3 regions of the Ralstonia sp. VS2407 genome follow, and region 1 is predicted to be linked to each of the others. Evidence: predicted binding sites of a transcription regulator. Region 1 holds the regulator's gene; each other region holds the start of a gene.
The links. The regulator HrcA, encoded in region 1, represses chaperone genes, less so after heat shock. The targets are predictions, from matches to a motif close to TTAGCACTCNNNNNNNNNGAGTGCTAA.
Positions count from the first base shown of each region.

Region 2: the regulator HrcA is predicted to act here: its motif matches at 1,700-1,726, upstream of groES (co-chaperone GroES).
Region 3: the regulator HrcA is predicted to act here: its motif matches at 1,357-1,383, upstream of rpoH (RNA polymerase sigma factor RpoH).

Region 1 is NZ_JBRFVG010000010.1:112,766-116,043, reverse strand. Features, by position in the region: gene hutC (histidine utilization repressor) at 1-120, shown strand, start outside; gene ACU8YE_RS17180 (carboxymuconolactone decarboxylase family protein) at 252-599, shown strand; gene hrcA (heat-inducible transcriptional repressor HrcA) at 641-1,699, opposite strand; gene ACU8YE_RS17170 (NAD kinase) at 1,811-2,749, shown strand; gene recN (DNA repair protein RecN) at 2,895-3,278, shown strand, end outside.
Region 2 is NZ_JBRFVG010000001.1:38,516-41,793, forward strand. Features, by position in the region: gene ACU8YE_RS00180 (porin) at 1-116, shown strand, start outside; gene ACU8YE_RS00185 (TetR/AcrR family transcriptional regulator C-terminal domain-containing protein) at 478-1,080, shown strand; gene groES (co-chaperone GroES) at 1,818-2,108, shown strand; gene groL (chaperonin GroEL) at 2,210-3,278, shown strand, end outside.
Region 3 is NZ_JBRFVG010000024.1:16,204-19,481, reverse strand. Features, by position in the region: gene ACU8YE_RS23300 (SCO family protein) at 1-317, shown strand, start outside; gene rpoH (RNA polymerase sigma factor RpoH) at 384-1,277, opposite strand; gene ACU8YE_RS23290 (diguanylate cyclase domain-containing protein) at 1,512-3,278, opposite strand, start outside.

The DNA.
Region 1 (3,278 bases):
ATGGATGTGCGTGAGCCGTGCCTGATGCTGCGGCGCAAGACGCTATCCCAGGGCCAGGTCGCCTCCGTGGCAACCATGTGGCACCCGGGCGGGCGGTATCAGTTCACGGGCAGTTTCTAAGCGCGTCGTTGCGCTACATCATGACCTTGCCCCGGGGCGCGGACGAGAATGCTCGAAAAGATGCGCGGCGGCTGATGCCAGTCCGCCCAGTTCGCTACCTCACTCCACACCCGGCCCAGGAGAGCACTGTCATGAGCGGCATGCCCGAATTCAAAAGCGTGGTCAAAGATGTGTCTGCGCACATGCGCAGCTTGCGCGAATCGCAGCCGGAGTTGATGACGGCATTCAGCCAACTGGCGGCAGCCGGCACAAAAGACGGCGCACTGAGCAAGAAGACGCGGGAATTGGTGGCGCTGGGAATAGCCATTTCCAGCCGCTGCGACGACTGCATCGGCTTCCATGTCCAGGCGCTGGTCAAACTCGGCACAACCCGTGCCGAACTGGAAGAGGTGTTGGGAACAGCCGTCTACATGGGAGGCGGCCCTTCGATGATGTACGCCACGCATGCGCTGGCGGCGTTCGAGCAGTTTTCAGCCTGAGACATTGGCGGGCAACCCGGCCCGCCACAGGCGGCGTTGTTTCAATACTGGCTGAGGGTGCTGGATAGCAGCTTGGCTGTGATATCCACGATCGGGATCACGCGCTCATACGCCATGCGCATCGGCCCGATCACGCCCAGCGTGCCGACAATCTTGCCGTCCACCTCGTACGGCGCGGTGATGACGGCCATGTCTTCGTGCGGCACAAGGCTGCTTTCGCCGCCGATGAAGATCTGCACGCCCTCGGCACGGCTCGATACGTCCAGCAGTTGCAGCAGGCCGGTCTTCTGTTCGAACACGGCAAAGAGCCGGCGCAGCTTGTCCATGGAAGAAGACAAATCTTCCACGTCCAGCAGCTTGCGCTCGCCCGAAATGACGACCGGTTCCTCTTCCGACGCGGCACTGCTGCCCGCTTCCACGGCAGCCTGCATCAGCGCGGTCATGTCGGCCTGCAGTGCAGACAGCTCGCCGCGCAGGCTTTCGCGCACCGCATCGAACGTCTGGCCGCCGTAGTGTGCATTGATGTAGTTGGCCGCTTCCACCAGTTGCGACGGGCTGTACGGCGTATCGGTATGGATGATGCGGTTCTGCACGTCGCCTTCGGGCGTGACGACGATCAGCAGGATGCGCGATTCGGACAGCCTCAGGAATTCGATCTGCCGGAACGCATGCGTGCGGCGCGGCGTCATCACGATGCCGGCAAACTGCGAGAGGTTGGACAAGGTCTGCGCCGCCGCCGCAATCACCCGCTGCGACGATTCCGACCCATGCGACGCCAGCTGCGTGCGCACCTGCTCGGCAATCGCACCCACCATCTGCTGCGCCATGCGGTCTTGCGTGCTCAGCACATCCAGCGGGCTGGCCGTCAGCATCGTATCGACGAAGAGGCGATAGCCGCGTGGCGTCGGCACGCGCCCGGCGGAGGTGTGGGGGCTCGCGATGAAGCCCATCTCCTCGAGGTCGGACATCACATTGCGGATGGTGGCCGGCGACAGATCGAGCCCCGAATACTTCGACAAGGTGCGCGAGCCCACGGGCTGGCCCTCGGCGATATACCGTTCGATCAAGGTCTTGAGGAGGATAGTGGCGCGCTTGTCCATGATTCTTCAATTTTACGCAAAATCGGCGCCCGTCTACGGGTGATGTCGGCGTTTCTCCACGAAACACGTGCTGACGTGGCGACGGTCATATCGATATGGTGTAATGCGCGCATGTCGATTCCCTCGTCCGCCGTGGCCCCGCAAGCTCCCGCCGCCTCGCCCGTTTCGCCTTTCAAGACCGTTGCGCTGGTCGGCCGGTATTCGGCTGCCAACATTGCCGGCCCCCTTATGGAACTGGCGTCGTGCATTGCCGCGCGCGGGCATGACATTGTCTTCGAGCGCGAAACGGCGCTCAACATCGGCGTCCAGGACTACCCTGCCCTGCCGCCCGAAGAGATGGCGCGCCACGCCGACGTGGCCGTCGTGCTCGGCGGTGACGGCACGCTGCTCGGCATTGGACGCCACCTGGCCGGTGCCAGCGTCCCCGTGATCGGCGTCAACCACGGGCGGCTCGGCTTCATGACCGACATTCCATTCGACGACGTACACACCGTGCTGCCCGACATGTTGTCGGGCCGCTACGAGGCCGAAACCCGCACGCTGCTGCAGGCTCAGGTCGTGCGCGACGACGAGGTCATCTTCTCCGCCCTCGCCTTCAACGACGTGGTAGTCAACCGCTCGGGCACCTCGGGCATGGTGGAGCTTGCCGTGTCGGTCGACGGCTTCTTCATGTACAACCAGCGTTCGGACGGCTTGATCGTCTCCACGCCCACGGGCTCGACGGCGTATGCGTTGTCTGCCGGCGGGCCGATCCTGCATCCCGCGCTCTCGGGTCTGGTGCTGGTGCCCATCGCACCGCACTCGCTGTCGAACCGGCCGATTGTCATTCCGCAAGACGCCGAGGTGGTCATCCAGGTCACCAGCGGGCGCGATGCCAGCGTCAACTTCGACATGCAGTCGCTCACGTCACTGCTGCCCGGTGACCGCATCGTGGTGCGCCGCTCGGAGCGCACGGTGCGGCTGCTGCACCCGATCGGCTACAACTACTACGCCACGCTGCGCAAGAAGCTGCACTGGCACGAGTATCCGACCGAAGACAACCGGCTCTAAGAACCTGCCCATGATCCTACTGCGCGGCCCGATCTTGAACTTGCAATGCTCGCCGTACGCATGTACGGCTGCGCTTCTCGCTTCAACCTCGAGCCGCTCGCTACGAATCATGGGCAGGTACTAAAACTCCTCGCTCACCGCTTCCATGCTGCGCAGCCTCACCATCCGCGATTTCGTCATCGTTCACGCGCTGGATCTCGATCTGGCCGACGGTTTTACCGTGTTTACGGGCGAGACCGGCGCGGGCAAATCCATCCTGATCGATGCACTTGCACTCACGCTGGGTGAGCGCGCCGATGCGGCTGTCGTGCGCGAAGGCGCGCCGCGTGCCGACATCACCGCCGAGTTCGACGTGCATCCGCATGTGGCCGCATGGCTGGAGGCACATGAACTGCACGACGACGAGGGCGTGATCCTGCTGCGTCGCACAGTCGATGCTGCCGGCCGCAGCAAAGCCTTCATCAACGGCGCGGCCGTCACGCTGGCGCAGCTGCGCGAGGTGGGCGAACAACTGGTCGACATCCACGGT
Region 2 (3,278 bases), on a different contig from region 1:
CTGCCGCCCGCGCGCTGAATCGGAACGGCTCGTCACTCGCGCTGGGCAGCGGCGGCACGGTGCTGGCCGGTATTGGCCAGACGGGCGCACTGATTGGCATGCGCCACAAGTTCTAGGGAGTAGACGTCCGGATTACAAAGGCGCCCTCAACGGAGTTGGGGGGCGCCTCATCCTATTACTCGCATCTCCGGACCAGCTATTTGGATACGAAAAACGGGGAGGTGAAGCGCTACCCACACGTTAAGCGTGCTTCCACAGCGAAGCCAAATAGAGGATAAGAAATATCGCTCCCAACAAGGCGAAGTACACAGCGGGGAAGGCGTATGTGTCCCACAACCGCAGAGGCTTGGGCTTACGAATGTGATCTATTTCCGGCATTGATTCCCTCCTAGTCTAAAATCGAACCGATCAGTTCGATTTTGAAGTGTACCATCGCTCGGGCAAAATCGAACTCATGAGTTCGACAAAGGGGGAGCAGTGCGGACTAAGACGGAACAGAAGCGGCTGCAGTTACTGAGCGCCGCCACGGAAGTGTTTTTCGAACAGGGTTATGAGCGAACCCTAATGTCCCACGTCAGCGAGCGCGCCAAGTGTTCCAAGGGCACGCTGTATAGCTACTTCGAGTCGAAGGAAGAGCTGTACTACGAAGTCATCATTGCCGCTACAGCACAGGAAACAGGCGGAGTTCTGGAACAGCTGGATGCCTCAGCAGAATGCATAGAAGACTTGTTGTTCGCGTTTGGAGTACGGTTGCTCCAAACGGTGTATTCGTCGCGCTTTCAGGCGCTTCGCAGGCTGGTCTTTTCCACCCCGGCCGATAGCAAGTTGGGGGCAACGATATATGCGCGGACAGTGAAGCCGTACATGGACCTGACAACGCAATTTCTGGCCTCGGCCATGGAAAGAGGGCAACTGCGTCGCGATGACCCTGAAGTGGCTGCTGCGCATCTGTGCGGGCTACTGGAGTCGGAGCTGTTACTGAAGTTTCTGCTGCATGCACTCGACAACGTGCCTCCAACCCAACTCGAATCTATCGCAAGGCGCGCTATGAAGGCATTCGTCGCTGCCTATCACGCATGAAAGGCCCAGCGCCCGCTTGGCTACACCAAACGGTGGGATGTCGTCCGGAAGCCGCAGTCAGAGTATTTCGGCTCCGCCATGCCCTTCGTCGGCACATAAGGGGCTCCAAGGTCGTCTCGCTGCAGTCGGCGTTAGGGCAGCAACTCGTGCAGTCACCGATGTGTTGCATCAACCGGTTGAACAGCAGCACTGCAGGCCGGACGTTCAGGCCTTCTAAGCGGCCGCCCGCAATGGAACGGACGCGGTGTGACTGGACGGTGGCGGCCCTAGAGCCCGCATGTTTATCCGAATGTCGACAGTCGCCCGGGACTGAACGTGCGGATATCCCTTTTTTGTGAATCATAATTCACATAGTTGATATCCCGGAAAGAGGTGCAAACTTGGGTGAGCTTGCTTTGTGGCGCGTTCCGCAGCGTTTTCGGCGCCCGGCATTTGTCTCGCCGCATCCAGCAACCTGTTGACGGAAAAGGGATTCTTCGAGGGCAGCCGGGCGGCGACGCGAGGGAGTTCATAGTTGAGTGAACAAAGTTCAGCGTTGAGTGAATCTCGACACCGTCATCGACATCTCGACATGAATTTCAGCGCCCGTTCTTGAAATCGTAATACCCCGTCCCTATAATTAGCACTCGCTGGGCAGGAGTGCTAACAACGCCTCCGGTCCCCGATGCTTTCCCGATGCGCCGCGTTCTGCGGCGCGTTTTGTGAATAAACACTCACTTTGCATTGAGGAGTTGTGTATGAACCTGCGTCCTTTGCACGACCGCGTGATCGTGAAGCGCCTGGACAACGAAACCAAGACCGCTTCGGGCATCGTCATTCCTGACGCCGCCGCTGAAAAGCCGGATCAAGGCGAAGTGCTGGCCGTCGGCCCGGGCAAGAAAGACGACAAGGGCAATGCGATCGCGCTGGACGTGAAGGTCGGCGACCGCGTGCTGTTCGGCAAGTACGCCGGCCAGGGCGTCAAGGTGGATGGTCAGGAAGTCCTGGTCATGCGCGAAGAAGACATCATGGCCGTGGTGCAAAAGTAAGCACGCGCTCTGTCGCATCGCTTACCTGTAACCCAATCCTCATTGCCGGCGCCGCTGACTGAGCGCGCGGGCAACATCCAAAGATTTCGGAGATTCTCAAGATGGCAGCTAAAGACGTAGTGTTCGGCGACGCCGCACGTGCCAAGATGGTCGAAGGCGTGAACATTCTCGCCAACGCAGTCAAGGTGACCCTGGGCCCGAAGGGCCGTAACGTGGTGCTGGAGCGCAGCTTCGGTGGCCCGACCGTGACCAAGGACGGTGTGTCGGTCGCCAAGGAAATCGAGCTGAAGGACAAGCTGCAGAACATGGGCGCGCAAATGGTCAAGGAAGTTGCTTCCAAGACCAGCGACAACGCCGGTGACGGCACCACCACCGCAACGGTGCTGGCCCAGTCGATCGTGCGCGAAGGCATGAAGTACGTTGCCGCCGGCATGAACCCGATGGACCTGAAGCGCGGCATCGACAAGGCTGTGACGGCCGCCGTCGAAGAGCTGAAGAAGATCAGCAAGCCGACGACCACCAGCAAGGAAATCGCTCAAGTTGGCGCCATCTCGGCCAACAGCGATGAATCCATCGGCCAGCGCATCGCTGAAGCCATGGACAAGGTTGGCAAGGAAGGCGTGATCACCGTGGAAGACGGCAAGTCGCTGGCCGACGAGCTGGACGTCGTGGAAGGCATGCAGTTCGACCGCGGCTACCTGTCGCCGTACTTCATCAACAACCCGGAAAAGCAAGTTGTCCAGCTGGACAACCCGTTCGTGCTGCTGTTCGACAAGAAGATCAGCAACATCCGCGACCTGCTGCCGGTGCTGGAGCAAGTGGCCAAGGCTGGCCGTCCGCTGCTGATCATCGCTGAAGACGTCGAAGGCGAAGCCCTGGCAACGCTGGTGGTCAACAACATCCGTGGCATCCTGAAGACCGCCGCCGTCAAGGCTCCGGGCTTCGGCGACCGCCGCAAGGCCATGCTGGAAGACATCGCCATCCTGACGGGCGGCCAAGTCATCGCTGAAGAAGTTGGCCTGACGCTGGAAAAGGCGACCCTGAACGACCTGGGCCAAGCCAAGCGCGTTGAAATCGGCAAGGAAAACACCACGATCATCGATGGCGCAGGCGACGCCCGCAACATCGAAGCCCGTGTGAAGCAAGTGCGTGCCCAGATCGAAGAAGCGA
Region 3 (3,278 bases), on a different contig from region 1:
CGGACCGCGTCCAGGTGCTGTTCGTCACCGTCGACCCCGAGCGCGATACGCAAGACCTGCTGGCCAAGTACGTGCCCGCGTTCGACCCGCGCTTCATCGGCCTGCGTCCGGCCAACGAGACCGAACTGAAGAAGGTCGCGTCCGACTTCAAGGTCTTCTACAGCAAGGTGCCGGGCAGTTCGCCTGACAACTACACGATGGATCACACGGCCGGCAGCTACATGTTTGATCCGAAAGGCAACCTGCGCCTGTTCATCAAGCACGGTCAGGGCCCCGAGCCGATCGCGCATGACATCAAGCAACTGCTGGCCGACTGATCTGCTGCCAGCGCCCAAAGAAAAAGCCCGCCAATTGGCGGGCTTTTTTATGGCGAGGCGGGCAGCTTAGGCGAAGGCCTGCAGGGCACCCTTCATCTTCTTCATCGCGGCCGATTCGATCTGGCGAATGCGTTCTGCCGACACACCAAACTCGTCAGCCAGGTCGTGCAGCGTCGAGCCGCCCGATCCGTCGTCGTTCACGTTCAGCCAGCGGGCTTCGATGATGCGGCGGCTCCGGTCGTCCAGCTTGGCGAGGGCGGCTTCGATGCCTTCGCTTTGCATGCGGTCGTTGCTCCGCGCTTCGATCACGCGGGTCGGCTCGTTGTGCGTGTCGGCCAGGTACGCGATCGGGGCGAAGGACTCTTCGCCGTCGTCCATCTGGCCTTCAAGCGCGATGTCGCCGCCCGAGAGGCGCGTTTCCATCTCGCGCACTTCGGCGCCCTTGACGTTCAGTTCGGCGGCCACGGCGTCGATCTCATCCGACGTGAAGGTCGCTTGCGCATCCTGCTTGTGGCTGCGCAGGTTGAAGAAGAGCTTGCGCTGGGCCTTGGTGGTGGCCACCTTCACCATGCGCCAGTTCTTCAGGATGTACTCGTGCATCTCGGCTTTGATCCAGTGCATCGCGTACGAGACGAGGCGCACACCCTGATCCGGATCGAAGCGCTTGACGGCCTTCATCAGGCCGATATTGCCTTCCTGGATCAAGTCGGCATGCGGCAGGCCGTAGCCGAGATAGCCGCGGGCGATCGACACCACCAGGCGCAGGTGCGAGAGCACCAGACGGCGGGCGGCATCGAGATTGTCGTTGTCGCGGTATTCGCGGGCCAGACGCTGTTCTTCTTCAGCCGACAGCATCGGCACACGGTTGACGCTCTGGATGTAGGCGTCGATGTTGCCCAGGTTGCCGGGGAACGCCAGCGCCCATCCATTGCCGGCGTTGCCGGACGGCTGGGTGGCGATTGCGGAAACGGTATTCACGGGGATGACTGCGTTCACTCAGGACTCCTGTCGAAATCCAGTGGAGGTTTGGAGAGGCATCTTAGCACTCCAACCGGATGAGTGCTAATAGGACATTCTTGCCCGGTTAATAGTTCCCGTAAATCAGGGTGCATCTGTCAATAGTGTGATGTTTGCGCCGCAACAAAAGCGCGTCATACCCACTCATAGACCGGGGCGGGCGGCATCGGTTCTCGACTATGCCGCCGTGTTACGGCCGCGTGACTTCGCCCAATAAAGTGCGCGATCGGCTTCGCGCAGGGCGGCGTCTGGGTCGCGTACTTCCAGGCCCGGGCAGGCGACGCCGATGCTCGTGGTGACGTGCAGCACCGTGCCATCAGGCAGGTGGATGGGCGGACGGATCGCTCCGACGATCTTCTGCGCCGTGTGCAGCGCATCATCGGGGGCGTCAATCGGGTCGAGCAGGATGATGAACTCATCACCTGCGAGGCGGGCGACGGTGTCGGTGCGGCGCACGGCACGTTGCAGGCGGTGCGCGACCTCCACCAGCACAGCATCGCCGGCGGCGTGGCCGTAGGTGTCGTTGATGTGCTTGAAGTGATCCACGTCCAGATACAGCACGCCCAGCGGCGCGGGCAGACGCTGACGGCGTTCCAGCGCGGCGCGCAGGCGCTCGTAGAGTTCGTAGCGGTTTGGCAGGCCGGTGAGCGCATCAAAGCGCGCCATGCGCGACAGCTCCATCTCGCTGCGCTTGGCTTCGGTCACGTCCTGCACGAAGGCGTAGAGACCGCAGCGGCCGTCGCGGGCTTCACCGGCATCGGGCACGAGCTGGCCGCGAAAATGCCGGGTGCGGCTGCGCGGGCCGTTGGCGTGGGCCTTTTCGTACCATGGCGCGGTGATCTCGAATTGGACGGATTCTCCGCGCTGGGCGCGCACCAGATACGGTGCCAGCAAGGCGTACGTGCCCGGCGTGAACACCCGTTCCGCTGTCTGGCCGCAGACCTCCTCGGGCGTGCGCTGCAGCCAGCGCGCATGCGTGACGTTGCAGAAGGTGAAGACACCGTCGGGGTCGATGTGCGACACCAGCAGCGGCGCGTTGTCGAGCACGAGCTTGAGCGCCCGTTCGCTGCGCCCCAGGGCCAGCTCGGCACTCGTGCGGGCCGTCAGATCCTGCAGTACCGAGAAATAGCCGCGCAGCGTGCCGCGATCATCGTAGTCGGGAAAGTAGTGGCCGCTCAGGTAGCGGGGCACGCCGGTGCGCATGGACTGGATCTCGAATTGCACCGGGTAACCGGCCAGCACCTCAGTCATGTAGGGCAGCAGCGTGCGGTAATCCTCGGGGGTGTAGATGTCGCGCACGTGGCGGTCGAGCATCTCGTCTTCACTGCGGCCGAAGGCTTCGAGCAGCGTGCGGCTGGCAAAGCGCACGATGCCGTCCGAGTCGACGTAGCTGAGCTGCGCGGGCACGTTGTCGGCTACCAGGCGGAGTTGTTCGCGGCTGGCGCGCAGGGCGTCACGCCGGCGTTCCAGGCTTTCGTTGGCGGTGCGCAGTGCGCGCTCGGACGCGGCCAGCCGGTTGGCAAACGGTCGCACCGTCAAGCGGATGGCCAGCACGCTGCCGATCATCAGACACAGCATGAAGGCCGCAAGCCGCTCGAACTGCACGCGCATCGGGGCGTAAAGCTCCGCACTGGCGATCTTGCTGATCAGCGCCAGACCCGTGTGGCCGATGGGCGTGTAGCTGAACGACGTCGGCATGCCATGGATGTCCTGCCACTGGCCGTAGCCAGCCTCGCCCGCCAGTGCCAGGCGTGATGGCAGCGGGCGGTGGTCGACCGTAAGCGGCGGCAGCTCGAACACATAGGCATCGAAGCGCTGCGGAAACGACATGGCGCGGCCGCGCGCATCAAAGCCCGACATCGCCAGCGTTTCCGTCATCCCCGTACCGCGTTGGCTGTTGTAGCGGCCTGTCATGTGGGCGAGCGGTTGTTCGGCGACCAGCCA